3 regions of the Arthrobacter sp. efr-133-TYG-120 genome follow, and region 1 is predicted to be linked to each of the others. Evidence: riboswitches for the same ligand, from Rfam matches in the RefSeq annotation. Region 1 holds a riboswitch; each other region holds the start of a gene.
The links. A riboswitch is a leader RNA that binds a small molecule or an ion and turns the genes downstream of it on or off. The one in region 1 is predicted to bind S-adenosylmethionine.

Region 2: it holds a riboswitch for S-adenosylmethionine, as region 1 does, so the genes downstream of both, QRN51_RS17745 (DUF1737 domain-containing protein) here and QRN51_RS02220 (aminotransferase class V-fold PLP-dependent enzyme) in region 1, are expected to answer to the same signal.
Region 3: it holds a riboswitch for S-adenosylmethionine, as region 1 does, so the genes downstream of both, metX (homoserine O-acetyltransferase MetX) here and QRN51_RS02220 (aminotransferase class V-fold PLP-dependent enzyme) in region 1, are expected to answer to the same signal.

Annotation. Positions count from the first base shown of each region.
Region 1 covers NZ_JARVRI010000002.1:201,389-209,239, reverse strand. Annotated here, with positions in the region: gene QRN51_RS02230 (metal-dependent transcriptional regulator) at 1-387, opposite strand, end outside; gene QRN51_RS02225 (class I SAM-dependent methyltransferase) at 417-1,193, opposite strand; gene QRN51_RS02220 (aminotransferase class V-fold PLP-dependent enzyme) at 1,245-2,657, opposite strand; SAM riboswitch class IV at 2,693-2,805, opposite strand; gene hisN (histidinol-phosphatase) at 2,966-3,778, opposite strand; gene rsgA (ribosome small subunit-dependent GTPase A) at 3,838-4,953, opposite strand; gene aroA (3-phosphoshikimate 1-carboxyvinyltransferase) at 4,956-6,350, opposite strand; gene QRN51_RS02200 (DoxX family protein) at 6,357-6,872, opposite strand; gene QRN51_RS02195 (sigma-70 family RNA polymerase sigma factor) at 7,090-7,851, shown strand, end outside.
Region 2 covers NZ_JARVRI010000031.1:57,252-65,102, reverse strand. Annotated here, with positions in the region: gene ocd (ornithine cyclodeaminase) at 1-617, opposite strand, end outside; gene QRN51_RS17755 (Lrp/AsnC family transcriptional regulator) at 777-1,208, opposite strand; gene QRN51_RS17750 (hypothetical protein) at 1,264-1,623, shown strand; SAM riboswitch class IV at 1,728-1,840, shown strand; gene QRN51_RS17745 (DUF1737 domain-containing protein) at 1,851-2,108, shown strand; gene QRN51_RS17740 (rhodanese-like domain-containing protein) at 2,105-2,515, shown strand; gene QRN51_RS17735 (O-succinylhomoserine sulfhydrylase) at 2,516-3,724, shown strand; gene QRN51_RS17730 (glutamate--cysteine ligase 2) at 3,721-4,989, opposite strand; gene QRN51_RS17725 (endonuclease domain-containing protein) at 5,213-6,037, shown strand; gene QRN51_RS17720 (UDP-N-acetylglucosamine 1-carboxyvinyltransferase) at 6,188-7,711, opposite strand.
Region 3 covers NZ_JARVRI010000015.1:14,878-22,728, reverse strand. Annotated here, with positions in the region: gene QRN51_RS10275 (bifunctional o-acetylhomoserine/o-acetylserine sulfhydrylase) at 134-1,450, shown strand; gene QRN51_RS10270 (S8 family peptidase) at 1,511-3,868, opposite strand; SAM riboswitch class IV at 4,084-4,199, shown strand; gene metX (homoserine O-acetyltransferase MetX) at 4,213-5,334, shown strand; gene QRN51_RS10260 (hypothetical protein) at 5,336-5,728, opposite strand; gene QRN51_RS10255 (SGNH/GDSL hydrolase family protein) at 5,794-6,636, opposite strand; gene QRN51_RS10250 (alpha/beta hydrolase) at 6,706-7,353, shown strand; gene QRN51_RS10245 (RNA-binding S4 domain-containing protein) at 7,419-7,649, opposite strand; gene QRN51_RS10240 (DMT family transporter) at 7,683-7,851, shown strand, end outside.

The sequences.
Region 1 (7,851 bases):
ATCGCGTCCGGGGTTGCCCAGCTTGGTGGCCATGCGATCGATGAAGGTGTCCGAAACGGCGTGTTCGAGCATCTCGGCCTCGTCATGGACTTCGTCCCAGCTGTAGCCCAACTCCCTCACGAGGTAGGTCTCGATCAGGCGGTGGCGGCGGACCATGCCCAGGGCAAGCTGCATTCCCTGGGGGGTCAAGGAAATGGCGCTGTAGGGCTGGTGGTCCACCAGCCCTTGGTCCTTGAGCTTGCGGACCATCTCCGAGACGGAGGAATTGGCGACGCCGAGCCGTTGCGCGAGCTGTGAGGACGTGATGGGTTTGTCCTGCCACTCCGTGAAGGAGTAGATGACCTTGACGTAGTCCTCGATCGAGGAGGAGGGCGCACTGGTCTTCACGGTTCCAAGCCTATCGTGAACAGGCCGCATCAGGCTTTGCGCGCCCGCCAGCTCTGCGTGAGATAGGGCAAGGGGATGACCTCGCCCTCGGCATGGCCCAGATGCTCGAAAAGGTACCACTCGAGATTGCCCGTCACCTTGGCCCGGGTGGTCTCATTCGCCCTCAGGTAGTAACTGCGCGACTTCACGAGTTCGAGGATATCCGCCGGAGTCACGGGATCCTCCCAACGCGTCACATGGCTTTCGAGGCCCGTGAACTCCCGGCCCACCACAGGCCGGAAGTCCGGTTTGTGGACATCGCCGGCATGCATGATGCGAGACAAACGATGGACCCAGAGCACCGACGTGTCCAGCTGGTTCCAGATCAAGCCGATCACACCCTGGGGCCGAAGGATCCGGGCGATCTCGGTGCTGGCGGCGAGGGGATCGCACCAGTGCCATGCCTGGGCAACGCTGACGACGTCGAATGCTGAGTCCGCGAGTCCAGTTGCCTCGGCCGTGCCCTCCAGGGCGATCACTTGTGGATACGTTTTGCGCAGTTGCGTGAGCATGTCCGTGGAGGGGTCCACTGCGGACACCGCCAGCCCGCGCTCGACGAGGAGCGCTGTGAACTTTCCGGTGCCCGCGCCGATGTCTGCCGCGTCCCGCGCGCCTTCCGGCAGCAGCCAGTCAGCTGAATCCGCGGGGTATCCGGGCCGGACACGGTCATAGTGCTCTCCGCCGTCCTGGAAACTCTGACCGAGTTCAAGGCGCCGTTCCTCATAGAGCTTGGGGCCGGCTGACGTGCCTTTGGGTCGCGGGGCCACGCGGAAACTCCTTCGTAGGACAGGAAAAAATACCCTACGAATCTACCGCAATCAGTCGGTGCTGCACGGAGCTGCGCCCGCGGTCCCGGGAGTGTTGGGAGCCCATTCCGGGTAGCTGCGGTGATCGTTCGCGGGCACCCAACGGCCGGCGTCCACCACGTAGTCCCAACCGAGGCCATTGCTCTTGAGCGCCTGGATGCCCGCGATGAGCCGAGTGGCGTCTTCCAAACGCGATCCTACGCCGAAACTGGCCCGGAGGGATCCGGAGGGAAGACCGAGGCGCTTGAGCAGCGGGTGGGCGCAAAAGCGCCCGTCGCGCAGGCCAATGCCGTGCTCGGCCGCAAGATAGGCCGCCACAAGTCCGGCGTCGTAGCCCTGGAGCGAGAAGTTCACGACGCCGATGGTGTCCTCGGGATCGGTGTCGCTGAAGATCTGGTGCACGGTCACGCCGTCGATTTCCTTGAGGCCTTCGACCAGGTGCGAGCGGATGGCGGCCTCGTGGGCGTGCCATTCGTCGTGGTCGAGGCTGGCGATGACTTGTGTGGCCCGGGCGAGGGTGGCCGCACCGAGAACGTTCGGCGAGCCGCCTTCGTGCCTGGCCGGTCCCGTGGCCCAGCTGACGGAATCGAGGCGTGCCTCCCGGACGGCGCCGCCTCCTGCCAGGTGCGGCGTGCCGGCGTCGAGCCAGTCGGGACGGCCCACCAGGACTCCCGCGCCGAACGGGGCATAAAGCTTGTGCCCCGAGAAAACCAAGTAGTCGACATCCGCGGCGGCGATGTTGATGCGGCGATGCGGGGCAAGTTGCGCCGCGTCCACCACAATCCGCGCCCCGAATTCGTGGGCCAAGGCAGCTAGTTCCTTGATGGGCAGGATTTCGCCGGTCACATTCGACGCGCCGGTGACAGCCAGGAGGCTGACGCCACCATGGGAGAGGGCTGTGCGGACATTGGCTACGGTCTCCGACAAGGTTTCCGCGGCAACAATGCTTCGGTGGGGGACGCCTTGCCACGGCAGCAGGTTTGCGTGGTGCTCGATGTCCAGGTAAAGGACTTCGTCGGTGTGCTTGCCGTCTGTGACCGGCAGGCAGCCGGCCAGGAGATTGAGGGAATCGGTGGTGTTGCGCGTGAAAATGACGGAATCGTCCGGCCGTCCGCCAACAAAGTCACGGACGATGTTGCGGGCGTTTTCGTAGACGGAGGTGCTGATTTGGGAGGCGTAGCCTGCGCCGCGGTGCACACTCGCGTAGTACGGCAGGATCTCGTTGAGGTACGCGGAAACAACCGTCAGGGCAGGTGCGGATGCGCCGTAGTCAAGGTTGGCGTAGCGGATGTGGCCGCCCTGGATCAGGGGTGCCTGCAACTCCGCGCCGGTGACCGCGGCCAGCGGGCGGGATGCCCGAGGCAGCTGCTGTGCGGTTTCGTGGTGCTGCGAAAGAGCCGTAGAAGTAATTGTGGCTGTGCTCATGGGACCTCACTCAAGAGGGACCCCTGCGTGCAGGGGGTCCGCGCTTGCCGCATCCGTTCCGGACCGGCCGGGTCGTCACCCGGGGCACCCCGCCGCGATGGAGGGTTGCCGGCCAGCAAACCGGGGTTTCGCGCTGGCACTCGTGACCTGTAAAGAGAGTAGGACACCGGCGAGGCGGGTTCCAATGTGACCGCGATTGTTAAGCGGATTGTTACACCGCCCGAAAAATGTGCCTTCAGCCGAAGAAAAAGCAGCGGACGCCCCTAAAAGGGGGCGTCCGCCGTCGTTTATTCAGTGAACAGGAGGGGCTACAGAAGGTCGTCGAGTTCGGGGTTGAGCCTCTTGAGGACCTCGGAATGGAGGATCGAGTTCGTGGCGACGGCGTTTCCGCCGAAGGGGCCGTCCGCGCCATCCAGGGATGTGAAGCGTCCGCCGGCCTCGGTGACGATCGGCACCAAGGCGGCCATGTCGTAGACCTGGAGTTCCGGTTCGGCGGCGATGTCCACGGCGCCCTCGGCAACGAGACAGTAGGACCAGAAATCGCCGTACGCACGGCTGCGCCAGACATCGTTCTCGAGGCCCAGGAAGTTGTCCAGCTTCCCGTGCTGCTTCCACTCGGAAAGCTCGGAGTAGGAAAGCGAGGCGTCTTCGAGCCGGGACACGTTGGAAACTTTCAACCGGGTGGCGGCGGCCAGCGACCGGCCCATGTAGGCGCCGGAGCCCTTGGCCGCCCACCAACGCTTGCCGAGCGCCGGAGCGCTCACGAGCCCCACTACTACTTCGCCCTCGTCCACGAGGGCGATGAGCGTAGCCCAGACGGGTACGCCGCGCACGAAGTTCTTGGTCCCATCGATGGGATCGATGATCCAACGCCTGGAGCCGTGGCCCGTGCTGCCGAATTCTTCGCCGAGGACGGCGTCGCGGGGCCGGGAGCGGGAGAGCTGCCCACGGATTGCTTCCTCGGCGGCTTTGTCGGCATCGGTGACTGGGCTCAGGTCGGGTTTGGTCTCCACCTGGAGGTCCAGCGCCTTGAACCGCTCCATTGTCAGGGAATCGACGGAATCGGCCAGCACATGGGCCAGCCGTAGGTCGTCGTTGTAGCTCGAATCGGGTTGGGTCATGGTTCCAAACTACCGTCTATTCGCCGGTGAGCCGGGGAGGTAGGACGGCATGCGCTGAGTTAGTTGACCGTACCCAGTTCCTTGGCCTCTTGGGCTTCCATGCGCGGGTCCGCACCAAGGAGCCTGCGGAGCGATGCAAGGCGGGCGGGGCCGGCCTCGCCCGCGTGGCCTTCGGCGACCCAGGAATCCAGCCCGCATCGAACGGCGGAGGCATCGTGCTTGCAACCACGCTCGCACCTTTCCGTCCCCGGCTCCAGGTCCGGGAAGGCGTGCAGGATGCGGTCCGGGTTCACGTGGGCGAGGCCGAAAGAACGGATGCCGGGCGTATCGATGATCCAGCTTCCGCCAGGGGCGTCGCTGAGCTTCAGTGCGAGGGCAGAGGACGAGGTGTGGCGTCCGCGCCCCGTCACGGCGTTGACCCCGCCTGTGGCGCGCTCGGCCCCGGTGAGGGCGTTCACCATAGTGGACTTCCCGACGCCTGAATGGCCCAGGAGGACGGTGACCTTGCCGTCGAGGTAGTCCCGCAACTGGCCGACGGCGTCACTGTCGAGGCGGGCGGACAGGCCGTCGTCGGAGCGGGCGTCGATTCCGGAGGCGCCTGCGTCGGCCGTCCGGCTGATGATGATGGGGAAACCGAGGCTCACATAGTTGGCGAGTAGTTCCGTCGGATCCTTGACATCTGCCTTGGTGACGAGCAGCAGCGGCTCGATTCCGGCGTCGTACGCTGCCACCAAGGCGCGGTCGATGAATCCGGTGCGTGGTTCCGGATTGGCTGCCGCAACCACCACCACGAGCTGGTCGGCGTTGGCGACGACGGCCCGCTCGATCGGATCCGTGTCATCGGCACTTCGCCGCAGGAGGGTCTTTCGCTCCTCGACGCGCACGAGGCGGGCGAGGGTGTCCGGTGCTCCGGACACATCGCCGACGAGCGCTACGAAGTCTCCGGGAACCACAGGGGAGCGACGGAGCTCCCGGGCGCGGGCCGCGATGACGATGCGCTCGTTGTCCGAGCTTTCGCCCACGATCGCGGTGTAGCGCCCGCGGTCGACTGTGATGATACGCCCGATCACGGCGTCGTCGTGGCTGGGGCGGTCCTTCGTACGGGGTCGTGTGCCCTTCTTGTTGGGGCGGATCCGGACATCGGACTCATCCCAGGAGCGTGCGTCGCGAGCCATCGTCAGTTGCTTGTCTCCATTGAAACGGTGTCCGCGGCAGCTGCGCCGGCAGTGAGCATCGACGCCCAGATGTGCGGGAATTCCGGCATGGTCTTTGACGTCGTTGCGATGTCTTCAACCTGGACACCCTCGACGGCGAGCCCCAGGATGGCGCCCGCAGTAGCCATGCGGTGGTCGGCGTAGCTGTGCACGACGCCGGCGTGCAGCGCTGCGGGCCGGATCACCAGGCCGTCGCTGGTTTCCTCGGCGTCGCCGCCGAGCCGGTTGATCTCGGCGACCAGCGCGGCCAGCCTGTCCGTTTCGTGTCCCCGCAAATGCGCGATGCCGGTGAGCCTGGAAGGACCGGTTGCCAGGGCGCATAATGCCGCTACGGTAGGAGCGAGTTCGCTGGTTTCGTCGAAGTCCGCTCCCAGGATTTCCGGTCCGCCGGTGACCGTCAGTGTGCCGTTGTCCAGCGTGACGGTTGCACCCATGGTGGCGAGGATGTCCCGCCAAAGGTCCCCGACTTGCGTGGTGTTGGCCGGCCAGTTGGGGATGCGGATGGTTCCCTTCGTGGCCAACGCCGCGGCGAGGAAGGGACCCGCGTTGGAAAGGTCCTGCTCGATCCTCTCGTCGAACGCCTGAATGGTGCCGGGGGCGACCCGCCAATGGTTCGGCACGGAGTCATCCACCTGCACTCCGACGCCGCGCAGGACCGAGACGGTCATGTTGATGTGGTCGAGGCTCGGCACGGGCTTGCCGACATGCTCGAGGTGAAGGCCCTCATCGAACCGGGCGCCGACCAGCAACAGGGCGGAGACGAACTGCGACGAAGCGCTTGCGTCGATCACCAAGTGGCCGCCGCGGACAGAGCCTGTGCCGGAAACCTTGAACGGGAGGGAGTTCGCTGTATGCCCGTCGAGGCCGCTGACTTCCACTCCGAGTGTCCGGAGGGCTTCGATGATGGTGCCCATGGGACGAAGCCGCGCGTGGGGGTCGCCGTCGAACACCGAAGCGCCGTTGCGGAGGGCCGCGAGCGGCGGCACAAAGCGCATGACCGTGCCGGCCAGGCCACAGTCGATGGCGGTCTCCGACGCCGTGGCCGCGGGATCGATGGGGGTGACTTCAAGGTCCGGGCCGTAGTGTCCATCGCCGGGAACTTCGGTGATGGTGGCGCCAAGCTGGCGCAAGGCCTCGACCATCAAGGCGGAATCCCGCGAATGCAAGGGTGCCCGCAGCCTGCTTGGGCCGTTGGCCAAGGCCGCCAGGACCAGATAACGGTTGGTCAGCGACTTCGAGCCGGGAACCGTGACCGTGGCATCCACAGGGTGGCTGGCGAAGGGTGCCGGCCACAGGGGGAGTGCGGGCGCCGTGGCGCTTCCTGAATCGTCGGTCTGCGTGGCGGGGGATCCTGGCATGCTTCCTTATGCTCCAACTGCGTTGTCTACGGCCTTGCGGACGGCCCGGTCTGTCTTCTTGAACTGCTTGCCCGTGGCCTTCTTGGCGTCCATGGCGAGGTGTTCGGCACGCCATGCGAGGCTTGGTTTGCCCGCGGTGTCGACGGCGGCGAGGAAAACGCCACCCGTCAGCGAAATGTTCTTGAGCAACTGGGCGCGGCGAGCGAGCCGGCCTTCCTTGGTGCTGATGTCGGCAGAACGCCACTCGACAAAAGTGTTCAGGACCGAGATGCCGGCAAGCACGCTTGCCGAGAACCGGGAGCATTTGCCGAGTGCCAGCAAGGCGCCGGCGCCCACTTGCGCACCGCCGATGACCCTCGCCAGCGTCTTCTCGTCCGCCGGGAAAGGCAGTGACTCGGAAGCGCGGCGGAGCAGCGGAGAGAGCTGCTTGGCAGTGTCATCCGCGTTCTTGAGCTTGTCCAGCCCTGCGACGACAAAACTGGAAGCCAACATTGGCCTGGCGAGAAAACGGACGAGGGACATGTTTTGCCTCCTGGATGGCGTGCCACGGTGTTCAGGTGGTGCTGCGTTCAAGTGGTGCGGTGTTCACGGGGTGCAGTCGGATCTAGTCTTGCATCTTTGCGGAATATTTGCCCGGAGCTTGCCGTTGTCAGAAGAAGGTGCGGCATGGGCTGGACCTTGGATTGTGGCGTGTGTGTGGTGCCGCGCTTTGTCATGTCGTTTGAGTGGAGATGGTTTTTTGGCCTTGGTTAAGGACCGCGAGGGACACTTGGCGCTTGGGCGGGAGCTGCCAGGGGACTCCCGGAGGGTGACAGTAGACTTGGATGCAATGAGCACCATGGATCCGGCCGCAGCGGCCATGTACAAGGCAGCGACCGAAGTCACGGACGCAACGTCCGACGGCGACGCGACGGTTGAGTCCGACGTCGAGGTTGCGGTGGACTTCGCAACGGAGACCCCCGAACAACGGAGGGCGCGCTTCGAACGCGACGCGATGCAGTATGTCGACCAGCTTTATTCGGCCGCCATGCGCATGGCCAGGAATCCGTCCGACGCCGAGGACCTGGTCCAGGAGGCCTACACCAAGGCCTTCTCCGCCTTCCACCAGTACAAGCCGGGTACCAACCTCAAGGCGTGGCTGTACCGCATCCTGACCAATACGTACATCAACCTCTACCGGAAGCGGCAGCGCGAACCCTTGCAGTCGAATTCCGACACCATCGAAGACTGGCAGCTGGCGCGGGCGGAGTCCCATACGTCGGCGGGGCTGCGTTCTGCGGAGGCGGAGGCACTGGACCATTTGCCGGACTCGGACGTGAAGAGCGCCCTGCAGTCCATTCCGGAGGAATTCCGGCTCGCGGTGTACTTCGCTGACGTCGAAGGCTTCGCCTACAAGGAAATATCAGACATCATGAATACCCCGATCGGCACGGTCATGTCCCGGCTTCATCGCGGCAGGAAAATGTTGCGCGATCTGTTGGCGGACTACGCCGCAGAACGG
Region 2 (7,851 bases), on a different contig from region 1:
TTGGCCTTGTCCGCCGTGCATGTGGTGACGACGTCGGCGCCCTCCACTGCATGGGCCGCCGAGTCTGCGATGGTGATGTCGAAGCCGAGGGGAGCCATGTTCCGGACGAACTTCTCCATCGCTGCCGGGTCCGTGTCCCAGATCCTCACACTGTTTATACCCAGGGCCGCCCGGAAGGCCAGCGCCTGAAACTCCGATTGGGTTCCGGTTCCGATCATCGCCATGATCCGGGCATCGGGGCGCGCGAGCTTCTTAGCGACCATGCCGGACGTGGCCGCCGTCCGCAACGCTGTCAGCACTGTCATCTCCGCAAGGAACGTCGGGTAGCCGTTGTGGACGTCGGACAGGACACCGAAAGCTGTCACGGTCTGGAAGCCGCGCGCGGGATTCGAGGGGTGTCCGTTTACATACTTGAAGCCGTAGGTTTCCTGGTCGCTGGTGGGCATCAGCTCGATGACGCCAAATGGCGTGTGGCTTGCCACTCGCGGAGTCTTGTCAAAAGATTCCCACCGCTGGAAGTCGTCTTCCAGGTACTGCATCATCTCCGAGATGACGGTCTCCGGGCCCCGTCCGGCCGTCCAACGAACCATATTGCGGACATCGACAAAGCGCGTCATGTGCGCTCCTTTCCCTCATAAGCACTGTTGCTACGAGGCTACGGAGCGGCGATATGCATCCACAATTGCCAAAGTACGTACTTTTCATTGAAAACATGCACAAAATGATGACTGCTTATGCACACAATGATCAACGGCAGGCGCCCGTCATAAAAGCGACTATCGCAGGACGGAACTGAGCAGCAGGCTCGTCTCGCTATTGACGATCCCCTCGATCCCGCGGATCCTGCCCAACACCTGGTCAAAGTCGCTGAGGCTCTCCGTGCGCAACTCGGCCACGAGATCCCAACCGCCGTTCGTGGTGTGTAGCGCCCAAATCTCGGGAAGTCCGCGGAGTTGGCGAATGACCTTGTCCGCCGACCTTCCCTCCACGGCAATGAGCGCAATGGCCCGGATCGCAAGTGGATCCACCTCGTCGCGCACCCTCGCGGTGAAGCCAACGATGGTCCCCGAGGAGACAAGACGCTCAAGCCGGCTATTCACGGTGGCCCGAGCAACGCCCAGCTTGCGCGCAAGGCTCGCCACGGAGGCCCTGCCGTCCTCCCGGAGAGCGGAGAGGAGCTGGCGGTCAAGGTCGGTGAGTGCTGCCATAAAGATAAACGTATCGCCCATTCCCCAAGCGGGCCTGAGTCCGTAGGGTATCGACATGAGCATCTACATCAGCCCCGACTCTGCTGCATGGTCCCTGACGGCCATGGCGACTGGTGCGTCAGCGGGATCAATCGATGATGCAAATGGCATGTCCAACCTGGTGAAGGAAATCTACGAGACAGAAGGTTTCGAAGCCTTGTCGGGTGTGGTTTTTGCATTGGCTCATCACAACAGCCTCTCGCTGCATGCACTCGCCACGGCCACCGGGATATCCGTCCACGAACTGCTGGAAATCCGGAAGCATCAAGGTTCCACTTTTCATCACTCCCCTACGGCAGTAGCGTCGCGGTTCGACGCCATTCCACCCCGGATCCAGGCGAGCCTGGAACCGCTGCCCAATGAAACCGAGTCCTAGGACGCTGGCACCCCAGCCCTCGCCAGCCTGGCTGCCGTCCGGTTACGGAACATGACGACGGCCGGTGATGCAGGCCGCCGTCGTGGATGTTATTTTTCTTCTTGAGTAATGAGCACCAGCGCGAAGCCCTGACTTGCTGGTCGGCAACCCTCTCTCCGGCGGGGTGCCTCAGGTGACTACTCGGCGTATCGACACTTTCGAACTGCAAGCGTGACTGAGGAGCACCAATGCCTGAACCCACCGAAGAAAAACTCTCGTACCGTCTCATCACGGGCCCTGACACCAAGGAATTCTGCGAGCGGATCTCCACCGCCCTCGCGGAGGGATACGTGTTGCACGGCAGCCCGGCCGCGACCTTCAACGGCACGGACGTAATCGTGGCACAGGCCATCGTCCTGCCCGCGGCAATCGCAAGCGCAGATGCCGCCGTTGCCAATGCGGTGGATCAGCTTGATGAAGAGTTCGACGGCGAGGGCCACGCATGAGCTACGCAGGCGACCTCAGCCCGCACGACGCCTGGGCCAAGCTTGAGCAGGGCGCCATCCTGGTGGACGTCCGCACCGAAGGCGAGTGGGCACACATCGGCATCCCGGACACCAAAGCCACCGAGAACGATCCCCTGTTCATCCAGTGGAACCTGGCCGGAGGCATCCCCAACACCCGTTTCATCGAAGAGTTGACGCAGCAGGCCCCGGAGGCGGACGGCACCGAACTGGTTTTCCTCTGCCGCTCCGGACAGCGCTCCATCGCCGCCGCGATTGCCGCCACCCAGGCCGGCTACACCTCCTACAACGTCCTCGAGGGCTTTGAGGGCGAGCCGGACCGCTACGGCGAGCGAACCGTGAACGGCTGGAAAAACCGTGGACTTCCGACGAACCTGGGGAACATCTAAGTGACTTTCAACCCTGACGCCGCCAGCTGGAGCCCTGACACCCAGGCCGTCCGCGGCGGTCTTGACCGTACCAACTTCCAGGAAACGTCCGAGGCCGTCTTCCTGAACTCCGGCTTCGTCTACGAGTCCGCCGCAGCCGCCGAGCGAGCATTTACGGGCGAGGACGAACGCTTCGTCTACTCCCGTTACGGCAACCCCTCCGTAGCTACCTTCCAGGAGCGCCTCCGCCTGCTCGAAGGCACCGAAGCGTGCTTCGCGACGGCGTCGGGCATGTCCGCTGTCTTCACCGCCCTCGGTGCGTTGCTTGCTGCCGGTGACCGCGTAGTTGCCGCCCGCTCGCTCTTCGGCTCCTGTTTCGTCATCCTCAATGAGATCCTGCCGCGCTGGGGCGTCGAGACCGTCTTCGTCGACGGGCCTGACTTGGACCAGTGGCGTGCTGCCCTGTCCGAGCCGACAACCGCAGTGTTCTTCGAGTCGCCGTCGAACCCCATGCAGGAAATCGTGGACATCGCCGCGGTGAGCGAGCTGGCCCACGCGGCCGGCGCCACGGTGGTCGTCGACAACGTCTTCGCCACTCCCCTCCTGCAGCGCTGCGGCGATCTCGGAGCAGACGTGATTGTCTACTCGGGCACCAAGCACATCGACGGCCAGGGTCGGGTCCTTGGCGGAGCGATCCTGGGCACCAAGGAGTTCATCGACGGTCCCGTCAAGCAGCTCATGCGGCACACCGGTCCGTCGCTTTCCGCGTTCAACGCCTGGGTCCTGACCAAGGGTCTGGAGACGATGGCGCTGCGTGTCAACCACTCCTCGGCGTCTGCGTTGCGGATCGCCGAGTGGCTCGAGGAACAGCCGGCCATCAGCTGGGTCAAGTACCCGCTGCTGAAGTCGCACCCGCAGTTCGAGCTCGCCGCAAAGCAAATGAAGGCCGGCGGAACTGTGCTCACCTTCGAGCTGCTCCCCTCCGCAGGGCGATCGGCGAAGGAGGCCGCTTTCGCGCTGCTGGACGGGCTCGCCGTCATCGACATCTCGAACAACCTCGGCGACTCCAAGTCCCTCATCACCCATCCCGCCACCACCACGCACCGTGCCATGGGTCCGGAAGGCCGCGCGGCAATTGGCCTGAGCGACGGCGTCGTGCGGCTTTCGGTGGGGCTGGAGGATGTGGACGATCTCATCGGGGACCTCGAGCGGGCCCTCAAGCAGGTCTAGCCGGGCGCTTCGCGCCAGTCCTGGCGCACCCAGGTGAGGACGGGTTGCGGCTTGGTGTCGCTCTCGTCCCTCTCTGAGCGCATCGTGATCTGGACGGCGTGCTCTACGACGGCGGCCAGCCCGGCGGCGTCGGGCGCGCTCCCGTTGCTCTCGCTCCAGCGCCCGGCAACACCACGCTGTTCGATAGCGCCGTTGCCACGGCTCAAGATGGCTGCCACGCCGGTTTGGACCAAGTCGAATTCACCCTGTTCGGCGAGCACGGGTTCCAAGTATTCCACCAACGACCAGACGACGTCGGCGGCGGGTTCCGGGCGAAAGGTTCCGAAGTCCAGCAGTTCGGTACGCAGTCCGAAGTTGCTTGCTTGCCAGGACGCCATCCGCAAAAGCGCAGTGGGCACGGCAGCGGGCTCTATTCCGGCATGGTATTCACGAACAGAAGTCTCAACCAGTGCCCTGACGAGCACCGCGATGAGCGCCGCATCCTCGGCCCGGAGGCAGACATCGGCCACCCGGACCTCCACCGTGGGAACGTGCCGGGACAGCCTGGCGTCGAAGTAGACCATCCCCTCGTCCAGCAGCACTCCCGTTTCGATGAGCCTACGGACAACCCGTCGGTAAGCAGCCAGGGACCCGAAGATGGCTGACGGCCCCGACGAAGGCCAGCGGTTCCACGCCTGCGTCCGATAGCTCTCAAAACCCGTGGCCAGGCCACGCCAGTAGGGAGAATTGGCGCTCATCGCCGTGAAGACCGCGAGCTTGTCCCGGATGCGGTCCAAGACCATCACGCCTTCCTCGGGGGACTCGATCGATGTGTGCACGTGGAATCCGCACGTGAGCTGTTCGTGCGCCGTGATACCGAACCGTTCGAGCATGATGGCGTACCGGGGATCCGGAGTGGTGTGCAACGCAGCATCCACGGGCGATGTGGCCAACGCGGCGATCCGAGCGCCGTGGCGCCGAGCGGCATGGCTGGCGAGGCCGCGCCCCCTGCGGATCTGGTGCAGGAGCTCGGCGTAGCTGCGGCATGGGCGGGTCTGGGTTTCGATCTGCTCAAGTTTGAGCTCGTGGCTTAGGCCGGTATCGGGACCGTCGATCTCCTCGAGGGTGGGTCCGGGTTCGGTGCCATCCTGGGCGGCGTGGGCAGCGTCATCGTGGGCGGCGCCGTCGTGGGCGGGGGCCGAGAGGAGCGCGTCGGCAAGCGCGAGCGGCTCGCCGGTCACGGGATCGACGATCAGCAACTCCTCCTCCACACCAAAAGTGCGCACGGATCAATTGTGCGCCATGGCAGCCTTGCGGAGACAGACCGGGATTTTGCGGGCCGCCCGAGGGATTCTGCTGGATCACTCCGACAGGACCGGGGGACAGCCTCTATTTTCCGGGCATTAGCGATAAGCCACCCCCGGGTGATCCAGCAGAATGTCCGCCAACTCATCCACATACGGCACATTCCCTGGGGCGTCAGCCGCAATTCCATGGATAGCTGGATCCATGGATGCTTTGGAATTCCTTGCCACGGTGGGTGGGGTCGCGCGCGTGGGCCTACTGCGCGCCAGCGGCTATACGCCCTCAGCCATCCGCAAGTTGGCTTCCGCCGGGGCACACCAACCGCGAAAAGGCGTGTGGGCCCTCCCGTCAGCGGATCAGGAATACCTCACGGCGATCCTCAATAACGGGCATGTCACCTGCGCGAGCGCAGCTTTACGCTACGGCCTGTGGATCAAGGACAAGCCCATGCGCGTGCACCTGGCTACGCGGCACTGCCGGGGCCGGGGCTTCGTCCGGCATGGCGGCCTACGCCTATCTCGGGAGAATGCCGTCCCCTTGGCATCCGTCGAGGACACTGTGATTCACGCATTGGTCTGCTTGCCAGAGGTCGATGCCATTTCGATTGCGCAGTCTGCCATGCAGCAGTTCGGCATCCCGCGGGCCCTGCTCGAAAGCGAGATCTCCGCCAACTACTACGGAAACGCCAGGAGGCTTCTCGCCAAGGCAGACGGCCTGTCCGAATCCGTACCGGAGATCAGCGCCCGTCTGCTGTTCGAATCAGAAGGCCTGACATTCCGTCGCCAAGTCAAAATCCGCGGCGTGGGACGTGTGGACTTTCTCATTGGACGGTGGCTCATCGTTGAAGTCAACGGCTACGCCTTCCACAGCTCGCGGGAGGCTTGGAGGAAAGATATGGAACGCCTGAACGCTGCGCAGGCACGTGGCTTTGACCTCCTGAGCTTCGCCCCCGAGCAGATTTGGAACAACCCGGAGCAGGTGATGGACGAAATCCGTGCCGTCCTCGCCCTGCACGACGAACAGAGGTGATCGCAACGACGGATTTTGCCGGATCATCGCCAGGGCGCAGAAGGCAAACCCATTGTTTTCGGGGGTGAGCGAACGCTGACTCCGGATGATCCAGCAGAATGTCCTGCTGGTCAGTCCGAATCGTGCAGATTCCGACGTTCTCCGTCCACGTCAGTCCTGGAAGTACTCGATCTTGGCGCCGATGGTGTTGAGTCGCTCGGCCAGGTCCTCGTATCCGCGCTCAATCACGTAGATGTTGCGCAACTCGGACGTGCCGCGGGCCGCCAGCATGGCCAGCAGCAGGCAAGCTGCGGGTCGCAGTGCCGGGGGGCATCCGACTTCCGCGCCACGCCACTTGGTGGGGCCATTGACGTAGATGCGGTGCGGATCGAGCAGTTGAACCTGGGCGCCGAGTTTGTTGAGTTCGGTCAGGTAGATGGCCCGGTTTTCGTAGACCCAGTCGTGGATCATGGTCTGGCCTTCGGCGTTGCCGGCGATGACCGCGAAGAACGGCAAGTTGTCGATGTTTAGACCCGGGAACGGCATCGGATGGATCTTGTCCTCCGGAGCGCGCAACCGTGATGGCTTGGTGGTGACATCCACCAAGCGCGTCCGTCCGTTGCGCGCAAAGTACTCGCCGGAGATGTCGAGCTGTTGGCCCATCTGCTCGAGCGTGGCAAGTTCGATCTCCATGAACTCGATGGGGACCCTGCAGATGGTGACTTCCGAGTTGGTCACGATGCCCGCGGTGATCAGGCTCATGGCCTCGATCGGGTCTTCGGACGGGAAGTACTCAATGTCGACGTCGATCGCCGGGCGCCCAGTGATCTTCAGGGTGGTTGTCCCGATGCCGTCGATGACCACGCCGAGCCCCTGCAGGTAGAAGCAAAGGTCCTGCACCATGTAATTGGGGCTGGCATTGCGGATCACTGTGGTACCGCTGCGGTGTGCGGCGGCCATGATGGCGTTCTCCGTTACGGTGTCACCGCGCTCCGTGAGCACGAAGGTGCGGTGCTCGCCGTCGGCCGGCGGCGCCTGCACGGAATAGAAGCCCGACTTGGCTTCCACGGAGAGTCCGAACTGCCGCAATGCCTGCATGTGCGGTTCCACGGTCCGGGTCCCGAGATCGCAACCGCCGGCGTAGGGCAGCTGGTACGAGGCAGCCTCATCGAGGAGCGGGCCGAGCAGCATGATGACGCTGCGGGTGCGGCGTGCGGCTTCCACGTCCATGGAAGCGAGGTCCAGCGTTTCCGGGCGGCGGATGCGCAGATCGTTGCCGTTCAGCCAGGTGCATTCGACGCCGATGGAGGTCAATACCTCGACAATCCGGTTGACTTCTTCGATCCGGGCGAGCCGTCGCAAGGTGGTGGTGCCGCGGTTGATGAGGCTCGCGCAAAGCAGTGCGACGCCGGCATTCTTACTGCTGTTGACGTCCACCGAGCCGGAGAGCGTACGTCCGCCCTCCACGCGCAGGTGGGTCATCTGCCGTTTGCCGACCTTGACGATGGTTCGTCCGAAGATCGACTCGAGGCGCTCGATCATGCGCAGGCTAAGGTTCTGCTTGCCTTGTTCCATGCGGGCAATGGCGCTTTGGCTGGTGCCCAGTTCCGAGGCGAGCTGTCCCTGTGTCCAGCCCTTTTCGCCGCGGGCGTCGCGAAGGAGGAGACCTACATGTTCGGCAGTCGGTTGCGTCATGATCAATAAATATCACAGATGGTCTAAGAATTGGAGATTCTGCGACGCAACCCGCTGATTCAGCCCGAGAATAGTCGTCTCGTGCGATAAGTAAGTCGCAACGGCCGCCGTCGCGTGCCCGGGGCTGCCGGATGGCGGCC
Region 3 (7,851 bases), on a different contig from region 1:
TACTGTGTTCGTCACAAAGCTTCCGGAGCCCGCAACACCATCCCTAGACTGGCGGCAACCGAACACCGGCAGGCTGAATACTTCGGCCCGGCAAGCTGAAGCACGGCAAGAGCCCAGACAACCAGGAGTCCGCATGTCCCAAGGATGGTCATTCGAAACGCGCCAGATCCACGCCGGTCAGGAGCCGGACTCCGCCACCGGAGCCCGGGCACTCCCCATCTACCAGACCACCTCGTTCGTGTTTCCCAGCGCGGAAAGCGCTGCCAACCGCTTTGCGCTCGCCGAGCTGGCGCCCATCTACACCCGGATCGGCAATCCCACGCAGGATGCGGTGGAACAGCGCATAGCGAGCCTGGAAGGCGGCTTGGCCGCGCTCCTGCTGAGCTCCGGCCAGGCCGCGGAAACGTTCGCCATCCTCAACGTCGCCGAGGCCGGTGACCACGTGGTGGCCAGCCCGAGCCTCTACGGCGGCACCTACAACCTGCTGGCGCATACGCTGAAGAAATTCGGAATCTCGGTGACCTTCGTCGAGGACCCGGACAACCTCGACCACTGGCGCGAGGCCGTGCAGCCAAACACCAAGCTGTTCTTCGCGGAAGTTGTCTCCAACCCCCGCCAGGACGTTTTGGACATCGAAGGCGTCTCCCGCGCCGCGCACGAGGCTGGAGTCCCGCTCGTCGTGGACAACACCCTCGCCACGCCCTACCTGATCCGGCCCATCGAGTGGGGCGCTGACATCGTGGTGCATTCGGCCACCAAATACCTGGGCGGGCACGGATCCGCCATTGCCGGTGTCATCGTGGACTCCGGCAACTTCGATTTCGGCAAGGACCCTGAGCGGTTCCCCAACTTCAACACCCCGGACCCGAGCTACAACGGCCTGGTCTATGCCCGCGACCTCGGCAAGGACGGTGCCCTCGGCGCGAACCTCTCCTACATCCTCAAGGCCCGGGTCCAGCTTTTGCGCGACCTCGGCTCGGCAGTTTCACCGTTCAACGCTTTCCTGATCTCCCAAGGAATCGAAACCCTCAGCCTGCGGGTGGAACGCCACGTGGACAACGCCACCAAAGTGGCGCAATGGCTGGAAGGGCGCGACGATGTCGAATCGGTCGCGTATGCGGGGCTGCCATCCAGCCCGTGGTTCGAACGAGGACGGAAGTACGGGCCCCGGGGCACCGGAGCCGTGGTGTCCTTCACCATCCGGGGCGGGATCGACGCCGGCAAGCGCTTCGTGGACGCCTTGGAGCTGCATTCCCATGTGGCAAACATCGGCGATGTCCGTTCCCTGGTCATCCACCCCGCGTCCACGACTCACAGTCAGCTGACCCCAGAACAGCAGTCCGTGGCCGGCGTGAGCCCGGGACTGGTGCGGCTGTCCGTCGGGATCGAGCACATCGACGACATCCTCGCGGACCTCGAGTCAGGATTCCGGGCGGCCAAGGGCAGCTAGGCCAGTCGCCGGTTCGTTCCGTGATGGGTCGCCCACTCCGATGGGCGCCCCATCTCGCGGTTAGCCCGCGATGTAGTACCCGGAAGTGTCGGCTATGAGCTGCACTGTGCCGTTGGAGTTGTTGGTGAAGGAAATCGTACCGTCCGGAGCGACGGGCGTAATGGCGAAGTTCGGGATGATCTGTCCCGTCGCGTAGTTCACGTTCGAGGTGCTCGGCTGCGGGCTTCCTCCGGCGTAGGCGGTGATGAAGCCGAACGACGTCGGATTGGCCACGGTGATGTTCATCGCGACAGCGGAAATACCGGACACTGGAATGCCACCCTGTCCCGCGACCTTGACGTTGATGGTCTGCCCGGGGGCAACAGGTCCGTTGATCCCGCCGGTGCCGTTACGGGTATCCAATTGCCGGAACGGGGCCTGCGCGGAAAACGCGCCTGCGGTTGACGGTGTGCCCGCAAGGTAATAGCCCGAGGTATCGGCGATGATCTGGACGGTTCCGCCGGAGGTGTTCGTGAATGAAATCGTCCCGTCGGGAGCGACCGGCGTAATGGCGAAATTCGGAACGATCTGTCCCGCCGCGTAATTCACGTTCGAGGCGTTCGGTCGCGGAGTCCCGCCTGCGTAAGCGGTGATGAAGCCGAACGACGAGGGATTGGCCACCGTGATGTTCATCGCGACGGCGGAAACACCGGAAGAGGGAATACCGCCGCGGCCTGTGACTTTGACGTTGATGGTCTGTCCGGGGGCAACGGGTCCGCCGACGCCGCCGGTGCCGTCACGGGTATCCAGCTGCCGGGACGGGGCCTGGGCGGAGAACGTCCCGGGAGCGGGCGACGCGCCAGGCGTGAGGGAGTAACCGGTGATGTCGGCGATGAGCTGGACCGTGCCGTTGGAGCTGTTCGTGAAGGAAATCGTGCCATCGGACCCCACCGGCGTGATCGCGAAATTCGGGACGATCTGCCCTGGGGCAAAATTCAGGTTCGAGGTCGCCGGACGATTTGTTCCGCCGGCGTACGCGGTGATGAAGCCGTTCGACGTCGGGTTGGCCACCGTGATGTTCATTGCGACAGCGGAAACTCCGGTCGCCGGGAGGCCGCCGCGTCCAGCAACCTTGACGCTGATCGTCTGTCCGGGGGCGACCGGCCCGTTGACGCCACCGGTCCCGTCCCGCGTGTCAAGCTGCCTGCAGGGGGTTGTAGCCGCAAATCCGCCCAACGGGTCTTGCGACGGCGAAAAGAGCGACGGGCTGACGTACAGCAGCCGGTTAGGCATGCAGTTTCCGGTCGACTGGACTATTCCGGCTGTTGCGCCGACGGTCAACGTTGCCGAGACCTGCGCGGGGCTCCACGAGGGATGCATGGCGAGGAGCATCGCGGCCGCTCCTGCCGCATGCGGAGAGGCCATCGAGGTTCCGTTCAGGACAGCCGTTGCGGTATTTGACGTCTGCCAATCCGAGGTGATCTGGACTCCTGGTGCGTACAGGTCGACGCAGGGACCGTAGTTGGAGAACGATGCCTGCCGGTCGAAGCTGTCGCTCGCGGCCACCGTGATCGCGGCAGCCACGCGGCTGGGGGACAGCGTGCACGCGTCCGTGCTGGAATTGCCGGCCGCCAAGGTGACGATAATGCCGCTATTGATCGCGCCCTGGACAGCGTCGTCCAGGCTCTGGTTCGCAGGTCCGGAGAGGCTGAGGTTGGCGACGGCGGGTTGGCCGGGCTGGTGCTGCTGGACCATCCAATCGAGGCCGGCTATGACGTCGGAGGAGTATCCCGTACCGTCGCAACCAAGGACCCGCACCGGCACGATGGTTGCCGACTTGGCCATGCCGTAGGTGCTGCCGGCTGTGATGCCTGCTACGTGCGTCCCGTGGCCGGCGTCGGGCATTGCCGGATCGGTGCAGGGGGCATTGGCGGGCTGCCCCGAGAAGGCACTCCACCCCGCGGTCACCCGACCGCCGAAGTCCACATGGGTGCCAAGCACCCCGTTGTCCACAATGTAGACCTGAACCCCGGCGCCGCTCGAAGGCGGGGTGTAGCTCCCGGACAAAGGGAGGGTGCGCTGATCGGTCCGGTCGAGGTTCCAGGGTGCCGGCGCTTGGGTGTCCGAAATCCGTACCGGGGTGTCCCGCTCGACCGATGCCACGTGGCTCGACTTCGCCAACGCAGCGGCCTTCGCTGGCGTCGCCGTGACGACCGCGGCCTTCACGGCATGCGTGAACGTTTTGTCCACCGAGACTCCCTGCGAGCGCAGCTCCGCGGTCTTCCCGTCAACGTCGGTGCCTTCGGCGTAGTGGACCATGTATCTGTCTTCGCCTGCTGCCGGAGTCGTGTCGGCGTGCGCCGGCAGCGGCACTCCCACGGTGAAACCTGATACCAGCAAGAACAGGGCTATTGGAACGACGCCGGATGGCTTTTTCACGAGCTTCAATCTTCCTGTGACGCACAGTGGCGGCGGAGACATCCGAAGGATGCAGACTGCTGCGCCCAATTCTATCTCCAGTCACACAGGCATCACCCGTCTCTTCAATTTCAGACATCCACAACCCCGGCTTCGTGAACAAAACGCGGCCAAGTGTCACAAAGCTGTCATAATCTTCGTCAGAAGGGGTCCGGTTTTCCTAGACTCTTCCCATAGGTCATGAGTGCCAGCGACAGCCCCGGCTTGCTGGCCGGCAACCCTCCTTTCGCGGCGGGGTGCCCCGGGTGAAGACCTGGCCCTTCGCTGTGTTGGCGGCGGGCAAGCGCGATGTGAGGTGTCGACGAATGACAATTGCTGCAACAGCCATACCCCTTTCAGGTACCCAGGACGGAACCCTCAAGTATGTTTCCGTAGGAGGGCTCGAACTGGAGGCCGGGGGTTTCCTCCCTGAGGTCGTCCTTGCGTACGAGACATGGGGCCGGCTCAACGCCGACGCTTCCAACGCCGTCCTCGTGGAGCATGCACTGACCGGCAGCACCCATGTGGCCCGTGGCGAGAGCGACGAAGAAGGCTGGTGGGAGCAACTCGTTGGTCCCGGCGCCACCATCGACACGGACCGCTACTTCGTAGTCTCCGTCAACATCGTGGGAGGCTGCTACGGCAGCACCGGGCCGTCGTCGAGCGCTCCTGACGGCAAGCCATGGGGCTCCCGCTTCCCGCTTGTGACCCTGCGGGACAGCACTGTAGCCGAAGCCCGGCTCGCCGACGCCTTGGGGATCCACAGCTGGCACACCGTGGTGGGCGGGTCCATGGGCGGTGCCCGCGCACTGGAGTGGGCCGTCAGCTATCCGGACCGCGTCAAGCGATGTGCCGTGATTTCGATCGGGGCGTACAGCACTGCCGAACAGATTGCGTTCGCGCAGGCCCAGACGCTCGCCATCCGGCAGGACGCCGACTTCAAGGGCGGCGACTACTATGGCCAGGCCGCGCCCGAGGCGGGGCTGGCCCTCGCCCGGCGGATCGCCCACATCACCTACCGTTCGGCGGATGAACTGGACTTCCGCTTCGGCAGGAACGCCCAAGGCGGCGAGGCACCCCTACAGGCTGCGGCCTTAGGGGACCGGGGCCGCTACCAGGTGGAGAGCTACCTCGACCACCAGGGACGCAAGCTGGTCCAGCGCTTCGACGCCAACAGCTACATCGCCATCACTGAGGCGCTCATGAGCCACGACATCACTCGCGGCCGGGGCTCATTGGAGGACGCGTTGTCCGTGGCCACGGCGAAGTTCTTCGTTGCCTCGGTGGACTCGGATCGGCTCTATTTCCCGGAACAATCGCACGAGCTGGCCAAGGCCTTGCCCGGAGAAGTCCCCGTTCATGTGATCGAGGCGCCCATCGGGCACGACGGTTTCCTCACCGAGATCGGCCAGCTCGGCCCCCAGCTGCGGGAGGCGTTCTTCGGCTGAATCAGCCGTTCATGATCTCCTGGCGGAGCTTCATGTAGTCCTCCATGGCAATTTTCCCGTCGCTATACTCCTGGTCGAGTTCGGCCAGTTTCCGTGCCCGGTAGCCTTGCGGCGCGCTGTCCGGCTGGGGCGCGCTGTTCGCTTGCGGAGTAGCCGACGACCGCGGAGCGGCCTGAGGTGCGGGCATTCCCACCGGGGGTTGCGGCTCAGCCGGGAAGATGACCGGGGGTTGCTCCGGGTATCCGACGGGGTAGTGCTGCGGAGGATAGGGCTGCCCGGGGTAATCCTGCGGAGGGAAGTCCCGGAGCCTGCGCTGGCGCGATCGGTTGTACATGCGGATCCCCATGGGAATCAGCCAGGAGCAGACGATGATCCAGAAGATCACATTGTTCACAGTGGAGGGCCTCCCTAGTCTTTCACCAGCTTAGCCCCGCTCCCTGTGACCCACACGGCTCCCGTTCAGCTCCGGGGCAGGATGGTGTCGGCAGGACCGAAGACGGGTCCCGGCGTCGGGCGTTTCGGCAGGATGCCGTCGCCGGAGGAGCGGTGCCGGATCCGACGGATGACCCACGGGACAAAATACTCCCGTGCCCATACGAGGTCGCCCGAGCGGGCCTCGCGCCAACTCCGCTGGGGGAGTGGCTTGGGGAACAGCGGCTCGAGGTTGTGCGGCACGTTGAGCGAATCGAGGACCATCGCCGCGACGGTGTGATGGCCGAGCGGCGAGAAGTGCAGGCGGTCTTCGTCCCACATCTGGGAGTTGGAGAGTTGCCGCAGGGACCACATATCGGCGATCACGGCATCGTGGCGGGCGGCCACCGTGCGGAGGTTTTCGTTGTAGATGGCCACTTTGCCGCGGATCCGGCCGAGGACCGATGACGCGGTGTCCGGACCGTTGAAGAGAACCACGGTGGCACCGTCGGAACTCAGGGTCTGCACTGCGGCATCGAGTTTCTCGGCCAAGGCGTCGGGATCGCCGCCGGGACGGATGAGGTCGTTGCCGCCTGCGGAGATGCTCACGAGGTCCGGCTTGAGGTCCATGCACGGGCCAAGTTGTTCGTCGAGGATCTGCTGGAGCAACCGCCCGCGGATGGCCAGGTTGGCGTAGGCGAAATCCCGGTGCCCCCGGCTCAGTTCCTCGGCTACGCGGTCGGCCCAGCCGCGATGTCCCCCGGGGTTGTTGGGCTCGGGGTCGCCGATCCCTTCGGTAAAGGAATCACCCAATGCCACGTAGCGGGTCCACGGATGAATCCTTTCGTCCGGCTTTGGTCCCACCGTGGGATCAATGTCACTCACGTCCATATCCTGCCTCTTGCTGCAACGCCACGCGCCCGTAGCTTGTTACTCATGGGTAACTGCAAGAATAGTCCCATGAGTCAAGCTTCCGCCTTTCCTGCCCCGGTCGTTTTGTGGTCCCACGAAGAGGAGGAGCGGGCTGGCAAGCCATTGCTGGTCCTGTTGCACGGTTACGGGTCCAACGAGCAGGACCTCTTCAGCCTTGCAGGCTTGTTGCCCCAGGACTTCGTCGTCGCTTCGCTCCGTGCGCCGATCGCGACGGGCCCGGGCTTCACGTGGTTCCCGCTCACGGCGTCCATCGACTATTCCCTCGATGCCGTCAAGGACGCCGCGGAGTACGTGTTTTCCTGGTTGGACTCCTTCAAGTCCAACCACAGCTCGGTGACGCTTCTCGGCTTTTCCATGGGTATGGCCATGGCCACCTCGCTGTTGCGGCAGCGCCCGGCGGACTTTGCCGCCGTCGTCGGGCTTTCAGGCTTCGCCGTCGACGCCGATGCGGACCCCGCATTCCGCGACGCCGAACTGGACGGTTCCGTGCCGCTCTTCTGGGGACGGGACCAGCAGGATCCTGTTATCACCCCGGACAAGATCGAATACACCATGGACTGGGTCCGAAAGCACACGGATCTGACCAAGGTGCTCTACACAGGCATGTGGCACGGCATCAACCAGCAGGAAATCGGCCACGTTGGCGAATTCCTGGAGCACAAGGTCCTCTCGTAGCAACGCGGGGTCACTTACGGCCCATCCCGAAGTACGTTATGGGCCGTAAGTGACCCCGCGTTGCCCTAGGAAGCGGCCGCGATCCGCACCGTCTGTCCGTTGACGGTCACCGTATCGCCGACATGGAGTTGGCGGCCGCGCCGATCGTCGATCTCGCCGTTGACTTTGACCAGGCCGTTCTTGATGAGTTCCGTGGCTTCCACGCCGTCCTCCACCAGGTTGGCGAGCTTCAGGAGCTGGCCGAGTCGGATCATGTCGTCGCGGATGGGGATTTCTTCGATTTCCGGGTTGCTCATACAAGCAATGATGCCTGAAGTAAGTTGGTGAAAATGCCGCAATCGTCCCGTCCCGCCATCCGAAGCACCTCCCGTCCGTTGCTCACCGGCCTGCTTCTCGCGGTGGCCAACGGTACCCTGCTTCCGGTCCAAGGCCGGATCAACAGTGCGCTGGGGGCAAAGCTCGACGACGGCGTGGCGGCCGCCGTCGTCAGCTTCACTA